DNA from 4 places in the Desulfoluna sp. CYM3A genome. Region 3 is predicted to be linked to each of the others. Evidence: riboswitches for the same ligand, from Rfam matches in the RefSeq annotation. Region 3 holds a riboswitch; each other region holds the start of a gene.
What was found. A riboswitch is a leader RNA that binds a small molecule or an ion and turns the genes downstream of it on or off. The one in region 3 is predicted to bind cobalamin.
Positions count from the first base shown of each region.

Region 1: it holds a riboswitch for cobalamin, as region 3 does, so the genes downstream of both, ACOYW1_RS06225 (helix-turn-helix transcriptional regulator) here and ACOYW1_RS03665 (hypothetical protein) in region 3, are expected to answer to the same signal.
Region 2: it holds a riboswitch for cobalamin, as region 3 does, so the genes downstream of both, ACOYW1_RS22695 (TonB-dependent receptor) here and ACOYW1_RS03665 (hypothetical protein) in region 3, are expected to answer to the same signal.
Region 4: it holds a riboswitch for cobalamin, as region 3 does, so the genes downstream of both, ACOYW1_RS11370 (TonB-dependent receptor plug domain-containing protein) here and ACOYW1_RS03665 (hypothetical protein) in region 3, are expected to answer to the same signal.

Region 1 covers NZ_CP186556.1:1,171,394-1,175,562, forward strand. Annotated here, with positions in the region: gene ACOYW1_RS06220 (TonB-dependent receptor) at 1-305, opposite strand, end outside; gene ACOYW1_RS06225 (helix-turn-helix transcriptional regulator) at 699-1,688, opposite strand; cobalamin riboswitch at 1,914-2,100, opposite strand; gene ACOYW1_RS06230 (DUF2867 domain-containing protein) at 2,663-3,322, opposite strand; gene ACOYW1_RS06235 (hypothetical protein) at 3,626-4,169, shown strand, end outside.
Region 2 covers NZ_CP186556.1:4,476,492-4,480,660, reverse strand. Annotated here, with positions in the region: gene ACOYW1_RS22695 (TonB-dependent receptor) at 1-1,656, opposite strand, end outside; cobalamin riboswitch at 1,924-2,127, opposite strand; gene ACOYW1_RS22690 (hypothetical protein) at 2,415-2,702, shown strand; gene ACOYW1_RS22685 (MBL fold metallo-hydrolase) at 3,015-3,812, shown strand; gene ACOYW1_RS22680 (hypothetical protein) at 3,856-4,041, shown strand; gene ACOYW1_RS22675 (class I SAM-dependent methyltransferase) at 3,990-4,169, shown strand, end outside.
Region 3 covers NZ_CP186556.1:690,503-694,671, reverse strand. Annotated here, with positions in the region: gene ACOYW1_RS03680 (FecCD family ABC transporter permease) at 1-377, opposite strand, end outside; gene ACOYW1_RS03675 (sirohydrochlorin cobaltochelatase) at 633-1,151, opposite strand; gene ACOYW1_RS03670 (sirohydrochlorin cobaltochelatase) at 1,037-1,606, opposite strand; gene ACOYW1_RS03665 (hypothetical protein) at 1,663-1,929, opposite strand; cobalamin riboswitch at 2,117-2,353, opposite strand; cobalamin riboswitch at 2,602-2,809, opposite strand; gene ACOYW1_RS03660 (carbon starvation CstA family protein) at 2,941-4,008, opposite strand; gene ACOYW1_RS03655 (carbon starvation CstA family protein) at 3,900-4,169, opposite strand, start outside.
Region 4 covers NZ_CP186556.1:2,197,194-2,201,362, reverse strand. Annotated here, with positions in the region: gene ACOYW1_RS11370 (TonB-dependent receptor plug domain-containing protein) at 1-1,627, opposite strand, end outside; cobalamin riboswitch at 1,924-2,129, opposite strand; gene ACOYW1_RS11365 (sirohydrochlorin cobaltochelatase) at 2,337-2,657, opposite strand; partial or broken gene ACOYW1_RS11360 (cobaltochelatase subunit CobN) at 2,755-4,169, opposite strand, start outside.

The DNA of each region.
Region 1 (4,169 bases), 480 kb from region 3:
AGATTCTCCGCCGAGGATTCGTTCATGAACAGGTTGGGGACATAGCGAACAAGATCACTCATGTCCTTGCTGCCGGAGTCCTCAATGTCGGTGCCGGTGAAGACGGACAGACTCATGGGGACATCCTGAACATGCTCTTCCACTTTTTGGGCCGTAACCGTTACGGGCTCAAGCCGAAAAGGTGACGGTTCTGCTTTCTGCTCCTGTGCCATCGCCAAAGACGCTGATAATGGGGATAGAGCCACCAGTACAACGAGCAGCGACGCCATAAAACCCTTTGGAAATCGATCTCTGTTTCTATTCATGACCTGTTCCTTAAAGCTGAATCTGTTACGAGTGATGGGCCTGAACTTAAGGGGCAAACCGCAGTTCAGCGCATCTGAGTTGCCCTTGCAGCCTCGTTGCCACAAGGCGCTGATGACGGATCATCAGGGTGGGCACCCGGCTCCTTTGAAGGGTGAAAAACGATAAAAATAAAGCCATCATGTAATGGTATTGCCGCAATATAGCGCCGCTGTTCATGGGGTGAAATGGGGGTGGTATGACCGAAACGGATTCTTGCATGACCTGGATGGATTTTTGGACGGAATCGGCTTTAAAGGAGGCAGTCTTCCTCGGTGTGCTGTTGCCTGATTTTTACTTCAGCCGTGCGTGGGCCCAAAGCAAAGGGGGCTCAGGCTTCCGGGAAAGAAGGGGGCTTAAGGCATGGCGCTGAAGCACGTGTTGTTTCGGTAAATGCTCGGCCTGATGCCGAATTTGGTTTTAAAGGCATCGGAGAATCGCCCCGCGTCCATATAGCCAACCTGATACGATATCTCCTTGATATTCATGTTGCCCTCTTCCAGAAGCTGGCGGGCTCTCTCCATCCGATGCTCATGTAAATAGCCGAAGGCCGTTTGCCCACAGACCTGCCTGAACCCGTGCTTGAGCTTGAAATCATTCAGCCCGACTCGACTGGCAAGCTCCAGCAGTGATGGCGGGGTCTGCATATTCTCGACGATAATGCCCATGGCCTCATGGACACGGTCTATATCGGAAGGGCGAAGCGGAGCGGTTTTTTTTATGCTGTGTCTGGCAATGGCAGCCTGTTCAAGTTGAAGCGATATCAACTCAAGGGCCTTGCTTTCGAGGAAGACTCGTTTGATCAGGCCCTGATACGGGCAATTGAGAAGCTGGTGAAGGGCGGTTTGCATGGCAGGGGGCATGGAGCCCGCATAGTGGTAGTGGGTCTTGGGGCACCCCTCCATAACAGCCCGGAGATCGGCGGGGGCTTGCTCCATATCCCCCCGGGAGAACATGCCCAACACGACCGGGTCGACCTGGATGTGGAGCATGTGAACGGGTTTTTCAGGGGGAAATTGGCTGTACCCTTGGGAATTTGGAAAACAGGATACGGTGCATGTGCCTGTCTCTGCCTGGATGATTGTCGGCTTGGGTTTCCCCAGGTTGACTATGGATCGGCCGCTTCCTGAGAGTACAAAGCAAAAGAGCAGTGGGGACCGCTCCATTTCGAAACGGGAGGTCACGCCTTCGGCATAGGTTGCCTTGGTAAGAATCAAGGAGAGCCCGGGCCTTAGGGGGATTTCTTTGGTCCATCCCTGCTCACCGTTTTCGGGCCGCCTCAGTTCAAGGTCCATATGATCTGAAACGATGTCGTCGGAACGTTGATGCCTTAATTCGGAGTCCATACAGCACACCCTTTACACACGGTTTGTTTAAAACGTAGCCCGCATGGTGTCTGAATGGCGGCAAAGGAGTGATATCAAAACATCGTGTGACGTGCTTTATTGCCTGGCGGGTGCCGATACCTCCGGTATGTGCTCAGGCAATAAAAAACCCACACAGGATCTCTCCTGTGTGGGTTACCGTTTTTCATACCACAACAACGTCATCACTTTGGTGCCATAAAGTGATAACACATCTCCATTCAGGTAAGTCTTCTGACTCCCGGATCATCCTACTGGCTGCGCCTTCCCGTCACAGTGTGGCAGTGGCTGTGTGCAGCGTTCGTCCCCGGTTACAGCGGCGGGCCCGTTCCTGATTTTCACAGGATTCCTTGTTATACTGATTTTATTCAGTACCTGAAGTCAGGGCCGAAGCAAATATCGAAGAAACCAAATGAAACCCTCAGGCTGCGTGGTGAGTCACCAGCGTGTTGCCCACGGTGTTCGGGTTACTTCATCACGGCATTCCCAGGGAATGTGTTTTTTTCTGCTTGGGCCCCTGTATGTCTGCCAGAATACATTGTCGAAGAGGGGATATCCCATCGGCTGATCATGAACTGCACATAAAAAAGGCAATCGGCATCATATCCTTTGCCAACAATTATTCTGGATTTATTGAATTGTCATTACATGAGGGGTTTATGGATGTCAAACGGAAAAGGTTCTGGTTCGGTGAAGGTTTGTATTGGCATGTGGTGTTGAGGGTCGCCTGCATAGGCCATGGCCGGTAATGGCTTATCTGAGATGTCGTTGATATGGAAGGGAGCTGGTGGAGCAAGGTGGGTTATGTCTTTTTCGGCATCGGAAAGCCGTATGCGAAGCGGCGGATTCGCATACCTTTTAGGGCGGGGTAAGCAACGATCATGTCGTTACCCCTTTCCCCATAACCATCGCGACCTGACAACGTTTTATACAATCAGGATGGGCAAAACGAAGCTTTAACCCTTCTGGTCATCAAGACGCGACTCCTTCATATTGGATCGTGCTTCCCAGTGTTCCATGCACTTTCTGAAAATGTGGGGGTAGACCACGTAGTGGCGGAATGGTCGGATACATCTCATGTAAAGCGCGCTGAAACTGCTCCTGTACTTGATGTACACTGCAAGGCGGACCTTCCACTTTCCTTCTCCCGAAGGAGACCAGGCATAGTGCATCAACGCATGCTCGGTGGAATTGGAGAGCTCATGGAGCGTTTCGTCCTCGAAGGTATACACTGGCCTGAAGTCCATATAGTCGCGCGTTGAGATGTCCATCGCGCGCTGCGGAGTGTTTTTTTCAAGGTCCCTCTCCTGCAAACGATCCCGAAGGCTCTTTTCTCTGCAGCCCGGAATGGGGTGATTGTTCAAGTTGTTATCGATACGAAATAACGCGCCTACAACCTTTCGTACCCTGAAGAGCATTCCCGCTAAGGAGACATCGTAAATGTCCTTCATCATGGGCTCAATGGCGGATTTCTGGAACAAATGTAAATCGACCCCGTCCTTTGCGCTGAATTCATATGGAAACTCCCAAGTATCCTCGAGTATGAAATCGGAAGCCAGGGAACGGACCCTCCAGTTGAATTTGGTATGCGTTGAGGCTGCGGCAGTAAAATCCATGATTACTCCTCTGTAAGACTCGTTATTCCCAAAAATGATGGACCCTTCTTGTTACCAAATCACATAGCAGCATGTTTTATTTTCAGCTAACGCTGCTGGTTGAGAGGGACCCTCTCAATTAAGCACAGAACTGTGGAATAGTCCCATTGAAATTTAGCCCGGGTATTTCATGAGAAAACGGACCATCTCTAATAATAGAGAGTTATTCCAAGTCGTTGTTGTAACGAAAGATTAGATATTTCAAAGGTATAAAATGTAATTCACGGTTTCCTGCTCGATTTTCTCACCCTTCGGGCGAGCCGAGTGCCCCATGGTCCTCGTCATCCGGGTGTTGAAGGGCATTTGTCAACAACTTGCAAAGGCGTTAAGCCCGGATGTTCCGTAACAACTGATTATCGCCGTAGTGGTGAGCAAGAACCGTCGGTTATTTATTGGATGAGGGGATACACGGTGGATACGCTGAGGAAGATACGACATGGGCACCTTTCCTGTGTGCCTTTTTGGTCGGCAATAGATGTCGTCATGGGCATCATCTACAAGATCATGGTGCTGCTCGGCACTGGTCTGGGGGGCGCGTCCCGATGTGAGGAAAGGGGCATGGCGGGGGATGGTGGTGACGTTTCAACTAAGAGCGGCCATGGACCCGTGCCGCCGGGCCTTGGGTTTCTGTCGCTTTTTCTGGTGGGGGGCGTGGCGTATGCCGCCAGTGGTTATCTGCTGAGCCTTTTTCACTATTCGGTCAGGGGCCCGCGTGTGTTTATGTATGGAATCTTTATTGCGGGGTTTGCTGCGCGGTTCGGCGAGGCTCGCCTGGACAGGGCCGAGGCCATGTTTGGGGCAGGGAAGA
Region 2 (4,169 bases), 2.6 Mb from region 3:
CTCGGTGCGGGTGTTGGTAAAGAGAAAATCATCGGTGGAGGTGCGGAAGGAGCGGGGTCCTTTTTTCTCGGTGCGGAAGCAGCTCACCTGAGCAAAAAGTGTGTTGCCCGAGGAGAACTTGACCCCTGCTTCGTAGCTTTTGGTCTCTTCCGGGTCCAGGATCTGGGGAAGGGTTTTGTTGTTTTTGGTGCTGAGCTTGGGAAACTGGGTGCGAAAGCCCTCGGCATAGGTGGCAAAGAAGGCCGTCTGGACCGAGCCCACCCGGAAGGCGTTCCAGGTGGCGCCCACACGGGGGCTGAAGGCCGAGTCGCTCTGGTCGGCTTCCACGTCTTTATTGGAGGTGGTGAGCTCTTCGTGGAAGTGATCGTAGCGGATGCCCGCCATGAGGGAGACGTCTCCGATGGCCAGGGTGTCCTGGGCGTAGGCGCTGTAGACGGTCTGTTCAAACTCGCTTTTGACCGTGGTGCCGGTAGGGTTGCCCGTGGCCGGGTTGCCCACGTTGGTCAAGGGGGTGTCCCAGTTGGGGGGGCCGTATTTGGGCATGCTGCTCCAGGAGTAGCCGGGGGCGTCCTTGTCCTGGGAGGCGATCTCCACATAGGTGCCCACAAGGAAAGTGTTGTCCACGGTCTCGCCGGTGTGGTCCAGGGTCATGCGCAGGTCGTTGTGAAAGGCGGTCTGCTCGGAATCGCTGACCCACCAGCCCTTGTTGCTCTGGCTTGCCGTTACCGTGGTGCCCCCGGTGGCATAGCTGTCGAATTGGGTGAAGGTCAGGTCGTTGGTGATCTTCACGTTCTCGGAGAGGGAGAGGGTGGGGGAGATGGTGACGGACTGATACCTTCCGTCGTAGCACGCGCCGTCGATGGCGTGGTTCTCTTCCCGGGTGACCCCTGCCATGGGTTTTCCGTCCACAATGGGGATGGTGGAGCCCCTGTCCGCGTTGACATTGGACAAGAGGGCCTGGACGTCCACGGCAAAGGTGTCCGAGAACTCATGGTGACTTGTGACCATGGCGTTCTGTGCATCTCTTCCGACACCGTCCTGGTAGCCGTTGCTGGTGGTTCCGCCGCCGCTGACCATCACATACCCTTTGTCGGTGGGCCTGAGCACCCGGGTGTCTGCCCCGTAGGTGTCAAAGCTTCCGCCCCGGGCCACCAGGGTGGTGGAGGCTTTGGAGGTATCCTGCGGGACGGTGATGATGTTCAAGGTTCCGGCCACGGCGCCCCGGCCCCAGATGGAGGAGGAGGGGCCTTTGGCAAACTCGATGCGTTCCACAATGTTCAAAGGAATCATGGTCAGGTCGGCGGAGCCATTGACCTGGCGGAAGGGGATGCCGTTGATGAGAACGGCCAGGTCCTTGGTGTCCCGGGAGCCCCGGACCTCAATGTGGGGGTAGGCGTTGCCCTGGATCCCCATCTGGAGGCCGGGAACGGTTTTGAGGGCCTGTTCGAGGGTGGTGGCCCCCATGCGGTCGATCTGTTCACGGGTGACCACAGAAACGGTGACGGGTACCTCCATCCGGTCCTCCGCCACCCGCGTGGCCGTGACGACGATTCCTTCCATGGAGGGCGTTTCCGTGGTTTCTGCCGAGGCGGTTGAACCGCCCAGGGCGCAAAGGGCCAGGGCCAGGACTGCACATCTTCGTATTGCGTAATTCACTGTCTCACCTGCTGCATCTCAAGTGGAATTGCTTCCATTGCTTCAACAGGGATTTTTTTAACACGATACCCGGGCAGGGGCATCCATGGCCGCGGAACGTGCATGCCGGGGGGCAGGCAAGGGTCCCGGTGGCTCATGGGCAGGTCCGGATACAAAAAATCCCCAGCTTCCATACAAAAGCCAGGGACTGCACCCGTTCAAACTTGATCCCCGGGTCGCCCCGCCTAAGGGGGCTCTCCCACGTTTTTCGTCGCTCGCAAAAAACATGGGTATGTCACATCACAGACAGGTCTTCTGACTTCCGGATCGATCTACTCAACGCGCCTTCCCGGCAAAGCCAGTGACATGAACACGCACCAGGGGTGTCGTGCCTGCGTTTTTCGTCCCCGATTACAGCGGCGGGACCGTGACGGATTTACACCGTCTTCCCTATTAAGTCCGATTAAGGACATCTGTGTGAATGAGGTTTGCTATCACTCATTTTCCGCTTTTGTCAACAACAAGTTGCACCTTCTCGGTAAGAAATTAATGTCGGGTTTCCTGTGCCCTGGGTACCTTGTGACGTAACTTTTGACTTTAAAGGTATGAATAGCCATGGGGCCTTTCACCCCACGTCTCTTGCGGCGTGATCCGTTTCATAGGGAAATAGCGGGGGAACGGTAGATACTCTTGCGCGTGGGTGTTCGGCATGGTTTCAGGTCGGGTGCCCCCGGGCTGGGACATCGAACCATAAGGCAAAAGAAATTAAGGAATCGATTATGGATGAGAGGGTAACGGTTTACAGGTACGTGGGTGAAAAAGGCGAGAGCACAACCATCGAGGCTTTTTTCAAGGGAGACAAGCTGGTGGTGCAGGGCTGCGACACAGGCCCTTCGGCAGTCGGCATGTTCGGGGACTGGGATTACGAGTACTGGCTCTATGCGGACAAGGCCATCTGCCCCGGCAACATTCTGGAGATTTTAAAAAGTGGCTTCCGGGGGTTTACGGCCATCAAGCGGTGGTTTGACGAACAGCAGATTGACTACGACGTTGTCTCCTATGCCTGAGTTTCCAAAGCATGCTTTCTGGGTGCCATATACGTCACGTTGCAGGCATAGGACCACATATGACCCCGTGTGACGCCGCATGCGATCCTTTGTGTGCGGCTGCCGGACGTAACTTGCTCAAAACGGGGGGGATGTGATGTTCGGCACGGAACTTGATTTCCAAATAAGGCGGGCACAGCCCTTTTGCAAGGCAAAGGGCCGGAAACCAAGACACAACCAAACGGCACACAGGAGGAAGCCATGAACGCAGGCAAGGCAATATAGGGGAAAAGATATCACAGCTGGGATGAGGTTTTTCAGGCATCAAGGCCCATGGCATTCAGGGCATTGAACACAGGGACGATTACCTCCCCCCTGGCACCTTACACCCAGGCGGAGAGTATCCCGGCGGGTGTGGACACATCGAAGACCGTCTCCCACGCGGTGATGGTGTTTTACTTTCATCACCCGGAGAAGGGCGATATCCTCATCGACAGCGGGTTTGACAGGTCGTTTTACGAAAATCCCCCTTTTGGGAATTTGTCGCCCTTTGTCATCGATTTTCTCGAGGGCAACAGGGCCCGCTACACCCAGCAAAAAGATGAGGACTTAGAGTCCCAGCTTCGAAAAAACAATATCCATCCTACCCACCTCTTTTTGACTCACATGCACCCGGACCATACCGCCGGGATACCGGCCCTGTCTCCCTGGTGCAATATATGCTATGGAAAGAAGGAGAATTCGGCGCACTACCGCCTGATGACGGGGAGTCACCTGAAAGGAAAGGGGGATATCTCTCTTATTGATACCGATCCAGCTCCGGCGATTCCTCCGTTTGATCATGCGGTGGACCTGTTCGGGGACGGCTCTTTCTGGGCGCTGTCCACACCGGGCCACACAACGGACCATCTTGCCTACCTGATCAATGCGGAACCGTTCCCCATCCTTGTCGTGGGGGATGCGGAACTCTCGGCCTGGGGCATGACCCAGGGGGTGTTCATGAACTCCGATGGCGGGAAAGAAGGGCAGCAGGCCGTTCGGGAATCGGCAAATGCGATTCGCGGGTTTCATCGGATGTACCCCCACGTGGCCGTGTGGTTTTCCCATGATGAAAAGCCCCTGGCCCCATGAGCGCCCAGACCTAATTACCCTGCAAAGACAGTAAGGAAGAATCATGGAAACAACAGCCCCCAGCCCCTGGGATACCGATTACAAAGGCACCGAACCGTCCCCTGTCTACGAGCCGCTCTGGCACATGCTCCAGCAGTTTCTAAGTGACTTTCCGGCGACATCGGTGCTGGACTTCGAATGTTCAGGTCGGCAACTGCCTACCTCATGGCCGAAGAGGGGCTTCGGGTAACAGGGGTTGATATCTCGTTACGGGCCGTAGAAAAAGCCGTGGCCCTGGGCAACGCGCGGACGAACGGACGATGCCGATTCATGAGGCACGATTCCATTCCCGAGGACGTGCCCGACGGCTCCTTTGAC
Region 3 (4,169 bases):
GCCGCGCCAAAGGCGGCACCGGAAGAGACGCCCAGGGTATAAGGGTCGGCCAGGGGATTCAGCAGAATGTTCTGGTAGACGGCCCCTGCCACGGCCAGCCCGGCCCCTGCGGCTGCCGCCGTGAGGATGCGGGGGAGCCTTACCTCCCAGACCATGACCCGGGCTGTTTCAGCCGCTGCCGTGGCCCCGTCCGTGCCGGTGATCCCGTTCCAGAGGGCCCCAAGGACGTCCTTAAAAGAAAACGCCACAAACCCCATGCGGGCCGAAAGCAGCACCGCGCAGAAAAGGAGCGCGCACAAGCACACCAACCCTGCCGAGCCTTTCATCAGGGCAAGGGAGGGTTTTGTTTTCCTCATGGACTCCGTGGCGATGGTCATAGGGGGCCTTTCGAATGACGTTTGGGTTCAGCGAAAACCTCCGGCGGCAAGGTGTGCCACCTTGAAAGCAGGTTGCGGATGCGTTTTGCCCCTCGTTCCTCGGGTCAAATCACATCCGCCTTTAAAGCAAAACTCACCCAAAAAGGGTTTTTAAAACCTGTTTGTTAAACTTTCATGTCGCGCCGTAGCCCTTGGGCGAAGGCGGATTAAAAGTTTAGCCTCCGGCAGGGTCGGAGGCAACCAAACCATAAAAAACTACTTGCCGGTGTGAACCGTTACCGCGTCCACGGCATGCTTTGCGTAGAGCTTGGCCCACTCGGGGTTCTCGCCCAGGCCTTTGAGTTCGCAGGTCACCTTGATACGCATCTTCTCCATAACGGTCTTCCATGCGTCGTCTTCGTCGCCGGCCATGTCGTTTCTGGCATGGTCACCGGCAACCACCATAAAGGGCTTCATGAAGACCTTCTTGGCCTTGATGTGCTTCAGGGCGGTGGTGACGTCATCGAGGCCGGGGTAGCCCTCCACGGTCCCCACCAGGGTGGTGACCTCAGGGTACATGGCATTCATGGTCTTCTGGAATTCAATGTACGCGCTGGTGGGGAACACCTCGTTGCCGTGGCCCATGTAGACCAGGACAGCGCCCATCTTTTTGGCCTTTTTCACATCCGCGGCCATGGTCTTGGCGGCGGTTTCAATGTCATTGCGGTACTCGGGGTGCAACCCGGCTTTGCCCAGGCGGATCGGTCGATGGTCATGTAGGAGAAGGGCTTCCACTTGGCACGGAGGGTGTCGATGCCTGCAATTGCGTCCACATAGGCCTTGAGATCAAGGTACTCTTCCCCGGCGTAGACGTGGGTGGTCTGTACCACCACGCGCTTTTTGCCCTCTTCCTGAAGGGCACCGAAGGTTGCCAGGGGGCCTTTGACGTCATACAGCCACGCAGGAACGTTGGGGTTGGCTTTTTTCCAGGCGGCGTCATCGGCGCGGTCGTGCCAGATGCCCCGGATGATGTTGGAGGTAAAGGCGTGCTTGATCTCCGCCTTGGGGAACTCTTTTCTCATCTCTTTGTCGATGGTGAGGATGGCCTGAAGGGCTTCGGGGTAGCTGGTGCCGAAGCTTGCAATAACCACGGCGTCCACCGCCTCTTTTTTGATGGCTGCCGTGGCGGGATTTACACCCAGAAAGGACAGCAGTGATACAATCAAAAGCAGAAGGGTCGTCTTTTTCATCGTTTTTAAATCTCCGTACGTAACAGGTGTATTTATTAAATATGATACCCAGGCATTCAACCGATGGACCAGATGGGAACGCTGCCTCCTTTTAAAGCAATACGCCCCTTTTCATACCCGGCCATACGGCACTGAATCGAGGTAAACCCCTTGGATATCATGCGCCACCATGCCCAATGGATGTCTCCTTCTCCGTCCAGGGGAGAGACCACGGCCACCTTGTCCACGTCAAAGGACAGATGGCCGCCCTTAAGCAGGTCATCCGGGGCAACGCCTTCGGGTAGCTGCCCCTGCACACAAAGAATCATGCCTTTTTTCATCATCGGCTCCTTTATAAACTGATCATTTACAAAGGACCGGAGCCCGGCTGACTCCTTGCACAGCCCCTCCGGTCCGACCATCTCCGAAAAAGGGCTGTTCCCTGTTTGCTTCGCCCTTTTCATCACGCGGTTCCCCTGTTCTCCGCAGGGGTGTTTTGTGATGCGGCATGCCGCACCCAAAGCATCACGTCTTCTTCACCCTGCTGCAGGTCTTCTGACTCCCGGGCCTTCCGAACGGCTCACCTTCCCGCCCTGATTGCCGCCGGCCTGAAAAGGAGGGCCAGCAGCGGGCAGTGGCTTATGGATAAGAGGCATATACCCCGATCCGTGCCTGGTACGGTTCCCGGTTACAGCGGCGGGACCGTTCCCGATTTTCACGGGATTCCCTTCCTGCGTGTATGCAAGACCCCTTGCGGGGACCCGGTCACGTACTCACACGAAAATCGGCCGCCGTGACGGGGACAGATTTTCGGGTCTTCCAAACAAGAAAATCCCCATGCCTGCAATCGTATGCAAGCATGGGGATTCCGTATTCAATCCTCAAAGTCGGGCGCACCCTTTACCACGGCAGTGCGCCACTTCTATATGATTCAATCCCCGTGTTCAGGCGGCTTTTGTTGTTTCAGGCCGCCTCTCTCACCACGGTGGAGATATGACGAAAACATCAGACAACGGGACATCATATAGCGCATGGCAGGTCTTCTGACTTCCGGATCATCCGTACCTTCGCGCCTTCCCCTCATTGTTCGACCCGATCACTTCGGACGCATCAAGAAAGTGGCGTTGTTGCGAAGGACGTCCCCGGTTACAGCGGCGGGCCCGTCTCCGATTCTCACGGAGTTCCCTATTAAGCATTAGCTGCACCAAGCATAGGATGTGATCCTAAGCCACACTTTTCCGGTTGTCAAGCCAATCTAAGGCCCGTGCCCCATCCCTGCCCGACGGCCTACCGCAAAATTCCGAACGATGGCACCGGACAGGGAACATGACGGAAAATTCCTTCACGGGCAGTGCTTATTCAGCAAGCCCGTCGGCACGTTTCGCTGCCCGTACGCCGGAGAACTTGAAGACGAAGAGACACAGAAGTACCACGGCGGTACCCACACCGATGACGGTGGAGGTTCCGATGGAGAGCCCGAAGCCGATCTTGGCCTGAAGGATAAAGGTGACCACCACAGAGGTCATAAAGGTCGCCGGCAGGCAGGCGATCCAGTAGTTCTTCATCTCCTTGGCAAGGAACACAGCGGCGGACCAGAGAACCAGAGTGGCCAGGGCCTGGTTGGAGAACCCGAAGTAGCGCCAGATGATCCCGAAGTTCTGGGTGGAGATGACAAAGCCCAGGGCAAACAGGGGCACGGCGATCATGAGCCGCTTGGCGGTCTGGGACTGGCTCACCTTAAAGGACTCAGCCAGGATCAGGCGGGTGCTTCGGAAAGCGGTGTCCCCGCTGGTGATGGGCAGAACGATAACCCCGATAACCGCCAGAAAGCCACCCACAGGCCCAAGAAGGACATTGGAAACCTCAGAGACAACGGCTGAAGGAGTCCCAGCAGCAATCACGGCGTTCAGGGCTTCCGGCAACCGGAAAGAGAGCCCCACGGTGGCCCAGATCAGGGCGATGATGCCTTCCAGGATCATGGCGCCGTAGAAGACAGCGCGGCCGTCCTTTTCGTTTTTGACGCACCGGGCCATCAAGGGAGACTGGGTGGAGTGGAAGCCGCTGATGGCACCGCAGGAAAGGGTAATGAAGCAGCAGGGGCCAGATGGGCTTGTTCGCAGGATGGCGTGCTGGCGGTCATCCAGGTTGGGCAGGATCTCATAGCCACCGAACATCAGGGCCACCACAGTGGCAACAGTGGTGATGAGCAGCAGGGCGCCCAGCAGGGGATAGATCTTTCCGATGACCTTGTCGATGGGAAGGATGGTGGCAAGAAAGTAGTAGCCGAAGATGGCAAAGATAAAAATCTGGGTGTTCACGCCGGTGAGCCCGGTGAGAAGCTTGGCCGGGGCCAGAACGAAAATAACGCCCACCAGCATGAGGAGCACCACGGAGAATACCCGCATGGCCTGTCGTGCGGGCATGCCGAGGAAGTCGCCCACCACCTCGGGGATGCTGCCCCCACGGTTCCGCATGGAGAGCATGCCGGAAAGCTGGACTGCCCCGTAAAAACAGAGCCAATGACAATCCAGACCAGGGCCACCGGACCGTAGAGTGCCCCCAGGATGGGGCCGAAAATGGGGCC
Region 4 (4,169 bases), 1.5 Mb from region 3:
TCTCTGCATCCTCGTATTTGAAAAGATGTGTCAGCGTGGCGTAGGGCCTGAGTTCCCAGCCCCCGAAGATGTCGGAGAATGTGTAGGAAAATTCGCCTTCAACGCCACTGATGGTTGCTTCATCCAGGTTTTTGTAGGTAGTAAATCCATGCTGTTTGTCCGTCACGATTTTATCATCATATTCGGTGGTAAAAACGGTGAGGCCTGTTTTTAAGCTACCACGGGTAATATCCACTCCCGCTTCATAGGTTCGGCTTTTCTCCGGGTTCAAATCCGGGTTGCCGACATAATGAGTCCCGTAAGACGTAAAATCAGCGGCCAGCTGTTCTGCAGAGGGCATGCGAAAGGCGTCGGCAACGGATGCCCTGAGCTTGACCTGCTTGGAGAGGTTGTAGACAACGCCCAGGCTTGGGTTCAGGTCATCATCGGATTTATCGCTGCCTTGATCTCCGGAAATATCTACGGAGTAGTGATCATACCGAGCCCCACCGATGAGAATTAATTTCTGGTCAAGAAGTTTAACCTTTCCCAGGGCAAATCCGGCTGTGTTGTCAAATGCTGTGTTATTCGGTGCACTGGGCTCGTTGGTCACATCATAATCCACCCAATCCACGCCGGTGGTAAGCCCGAATCGCTGACCATCGTATGAAACTTGGGCCTGAGCGCCCTTGCTGTCTGTTTCATGCACACTGGGAATGCCGTCATCCCACCCCGAGGCATTGCTATCTGAAGGGTCATTCCACGTGTCTTTGTCCGTTCCGCCGAAGTATCGAAGCATCCATGCCAGTGACGATGTGCTGTTTTTCCCGTCATAAGTAACGTCGTAGGAGCTGTTTTCCGAATCTTTTGTGTTGTCCAGGTCGTTGGCGTCGATACTGCCGGGGTTGCCGATGTCGTCGCCATCAAAGAGCGTATACGTCAATCCGATGCGGTGTCCGGGAGAAAACTCATACCCTGTGTTCAGGCTGGCACGAAGGATTCCATCATTACCCGTGTTCAAGTATTCCTTGCCGCTGCCTGTTTCGTAATCGCCTTCTTCGGAATGGGATACAGACGCAGAGAAATCGATTTTGCCAGCGGTTCCCGACACGTCAGTTCCAAATTCGTTGTAGTCATAAGATCCGGTCTTTGCGTAAGCTGAAACGGTGGGCTTCCCGGTCCCTTTTTTGGTAATAACGTTTACAACGCCACCCATGGCCGCCGAACCGTACTGAACGGCTGCAGGCCCCTTGATAATTTCCACTCGTTCAACATTTTTTGTGATCAGTTTGGCCGCGTTGCCGGTCCCTGCACGGCGACCATCAATGAGGATAAGCACATTACCCATCAGGTCGTTTCCATGGGTGTCTGTGCTGAACCCACGGATCTTCACAGTCGTCAGAGCTCCGGGATACTCGCGTATTTGAACGCCGCCCTTTTCCACAAGCAGCTCTCCCAAGTTTCTTGCCGAGGAGTTCTCGATTGTTTCCGAGTCAATCACCGTCACAGCCGCCGCCACTTCCGTAATGCTCTCTTTGGCTCGCGACGCGGTCACCACATATTCATCCAGGGCAGCGTCGGTTGCCCAGGCCGGGGAGCTGGCCGCCACCCAGGCGGCGACAGCACCGATCATCAGACTTTTTCTCATTACTTTTCCTTCCACAAGCATCAGACTTCGTTTTGCACCGGAGGCGGCGATCCTCCATGCAGAACGACCACCTGAACCACTGCTGTTTCGAGTTGCGGGGGGCTTCCATTCAAGGGGGCTGGGTATAAGGAGAGAAGAGAGACACCTCGGGCGTTTCGCCCAAACAAAAAAAGCCCCATGCAGCCTACAATAAAAAGGGGGCATGGGGCCGTTTTTCCCATGTCGTCTGATCAGGTCTCCAGTTCCTACCGCGAGAACGAAACCCCTCACCTGATTGTACTTTACAAAAAGCATAAGCAGGTGAATTCACCCTGGCAGGTCTTCTGACTTCCGGATCGTCCGAACCCTCGCGCCTTCCCGCTCAGATCATGAGCAGTGGCGTATATACGAAGTTCGTCCCCGGTTACAGCGGCGGGCCCGTCCCCGATTCTCACGGGGTTCCCTTTTAAGCAGCATCTCTTTTGTTAAAAAAGAAGCGTGCACCAGAGATCAATTTGTATGTTTATCTACACAAGATATTCGACGTGTGTCAAACACTTTCTTATCTTTTTTGTCACCCCCTCTGTGCGTGAACAAGGGGCGCCGTTTTTTCCTTTTGCTCATGCCTGCAGTTAAGAGTGTAACGGTTTTATGTTACAGTAAAAATAAAAATGCATAACAATAAAAAAACAGATCCTGCGGCTTGACTCACCACGTCAATAGAAAGGCCTCACACCGTTTCCGCTTCAAGGACCATGTCCATAGCCTCTTCCAGGTGCCGGACAAAGAGCCGCACAATCTCCGGCATGTACCCGATACCCCGCTCGATGAAGGTGGCTTCAATGCCTTCTGTTGCAAAGAGGTTTTTCCAGGAGTCTTCATCGTCGCCAGCCAGGTCTTCCAGGTAATGCACCCCGGCCACCAGCATCAGCGGAACGATCTTCACCCGTATAAAACTGTCTGCTTTAACAGTATTTACGATATCCGCAGCCTCGGGAAAGCCCTCCACCACCCCCGTAAAGGCACTGGGGCCGTAGGTGCTTTTCAGCATCGCGTCCAGGCCGGGTGATCGGTGCCGTGGCCGATAAACAGGGTGGCTTCGTGTTGGAGGCGGTTTGCGGTTGCATGGTTTCCAGGAAATATCCGGGTTATGCATTGGCTTTGGTCATGCCCCATGCAAACAACCCGATAAAGCCCAGGAGAAAAATTGCCGCATACCACATCACCCCGGATGAGGAGAGTTTTGTGGTCTCTTCCCTGGTCTCGATTTTTTCCATCTTGTACCCCTGGACCTTTCGGTCGCCGCTGCCGGTTTCTGTCACCTCAAGGGTTTCGGCTTCTGACGGAGTTGCAGGATCGGATACCTGAGAGGCGTCGGCTTTTTCAACGGGCGCATTTGCATGGGGCTTTGCGGCCGCCAGGACCTTGTCGTGGACCGCTTTTTGTTTGGCTCGCTGATTTTCAAGGGTCGTTCCCACGGCCTCTTCCATGGCCAGGGTGAATTTTTCCACCATCTCCGGGGAGAGCATGCCGGGCATGGAGATAAGGGTCACCACCATCTGATTCAATAAGGGGTTGTTGCAGGTGTGGTCGCAGCAGGCCACGCCCTTTTCAATGACGCCCACGGCGTATTCTTTGGCCAGGTTCTTCGTCACGGATTCGTCCGGGGCCCAGTACCCTTTCCTCACGGACTCAAGCATGCGGGCCGTAAGGGATTGATAGGCCCAGGGGTTGGCCTTGTTGAAAAACGTTTTCAGGTCCAGGCCCAGGCTGTCATTCACATAGACGTCGTAGGTCTGCTGCCAGGAGGTCTCTTTGACGGCATGGGGAACCGTTACCTGCCAGCCCCACATATACTCCACAAAATGGGCCATCTCACGTGCCCCGGCGTAATCCTCTTTTTTCATGGCCGCAATCCATTTGGGATTGATGTAGCGACTCCTGAGCTCCCGGCCGATGGTTTTGTCGATGCCCTCCACGGTGACGGCGTCCGGGCGATCCTGGCGGGTCATCACAACGTCGGGGCGGGTGCCCGTCTCTTTTTCCACGGCAAGGGAGAGGCCACCCAGGTACTGAAAGACATCGTCGTTGTCCATGGTGCCGTACAGGGCAGACGAGCTGCTGTGGACCGTTGCAGAAACGTTTTTAAGGTTCTTCGTCAAGAACCCCAGCCTCCTCGCCCCAGAGGTCCTGGCCGAAAGCAAACCCCATGCGTCGCTTCCACACATCGGCGATCTCCTGATCGGACTCCCAGAATCCGCTCATGCCCGTCATTTCCGACACACCGTTACCGTAGCTCCCGGGTTTGCCCGTAAAAATGCGGACCCGGGAAAGGGTCTCGGCCCGTTCAGGGGAAATGCCCTGCTCTTCCAGCGCACTTCGGGTCCGTGCGCTATGCTTTGCCAGGAAATTCTCCACATCGTTGGCTGCGATGGCCTGCTGAACGGCCTTGTCCAGAAGCGTCATCTTTTCGGGAAACAGATCCCGGTAGAGCCCTGAAGGGTTGATAAGCACGTCAATGCGCGGTCGCCCCAGCATGGCACCGGGCACCACCCGCGTCCCG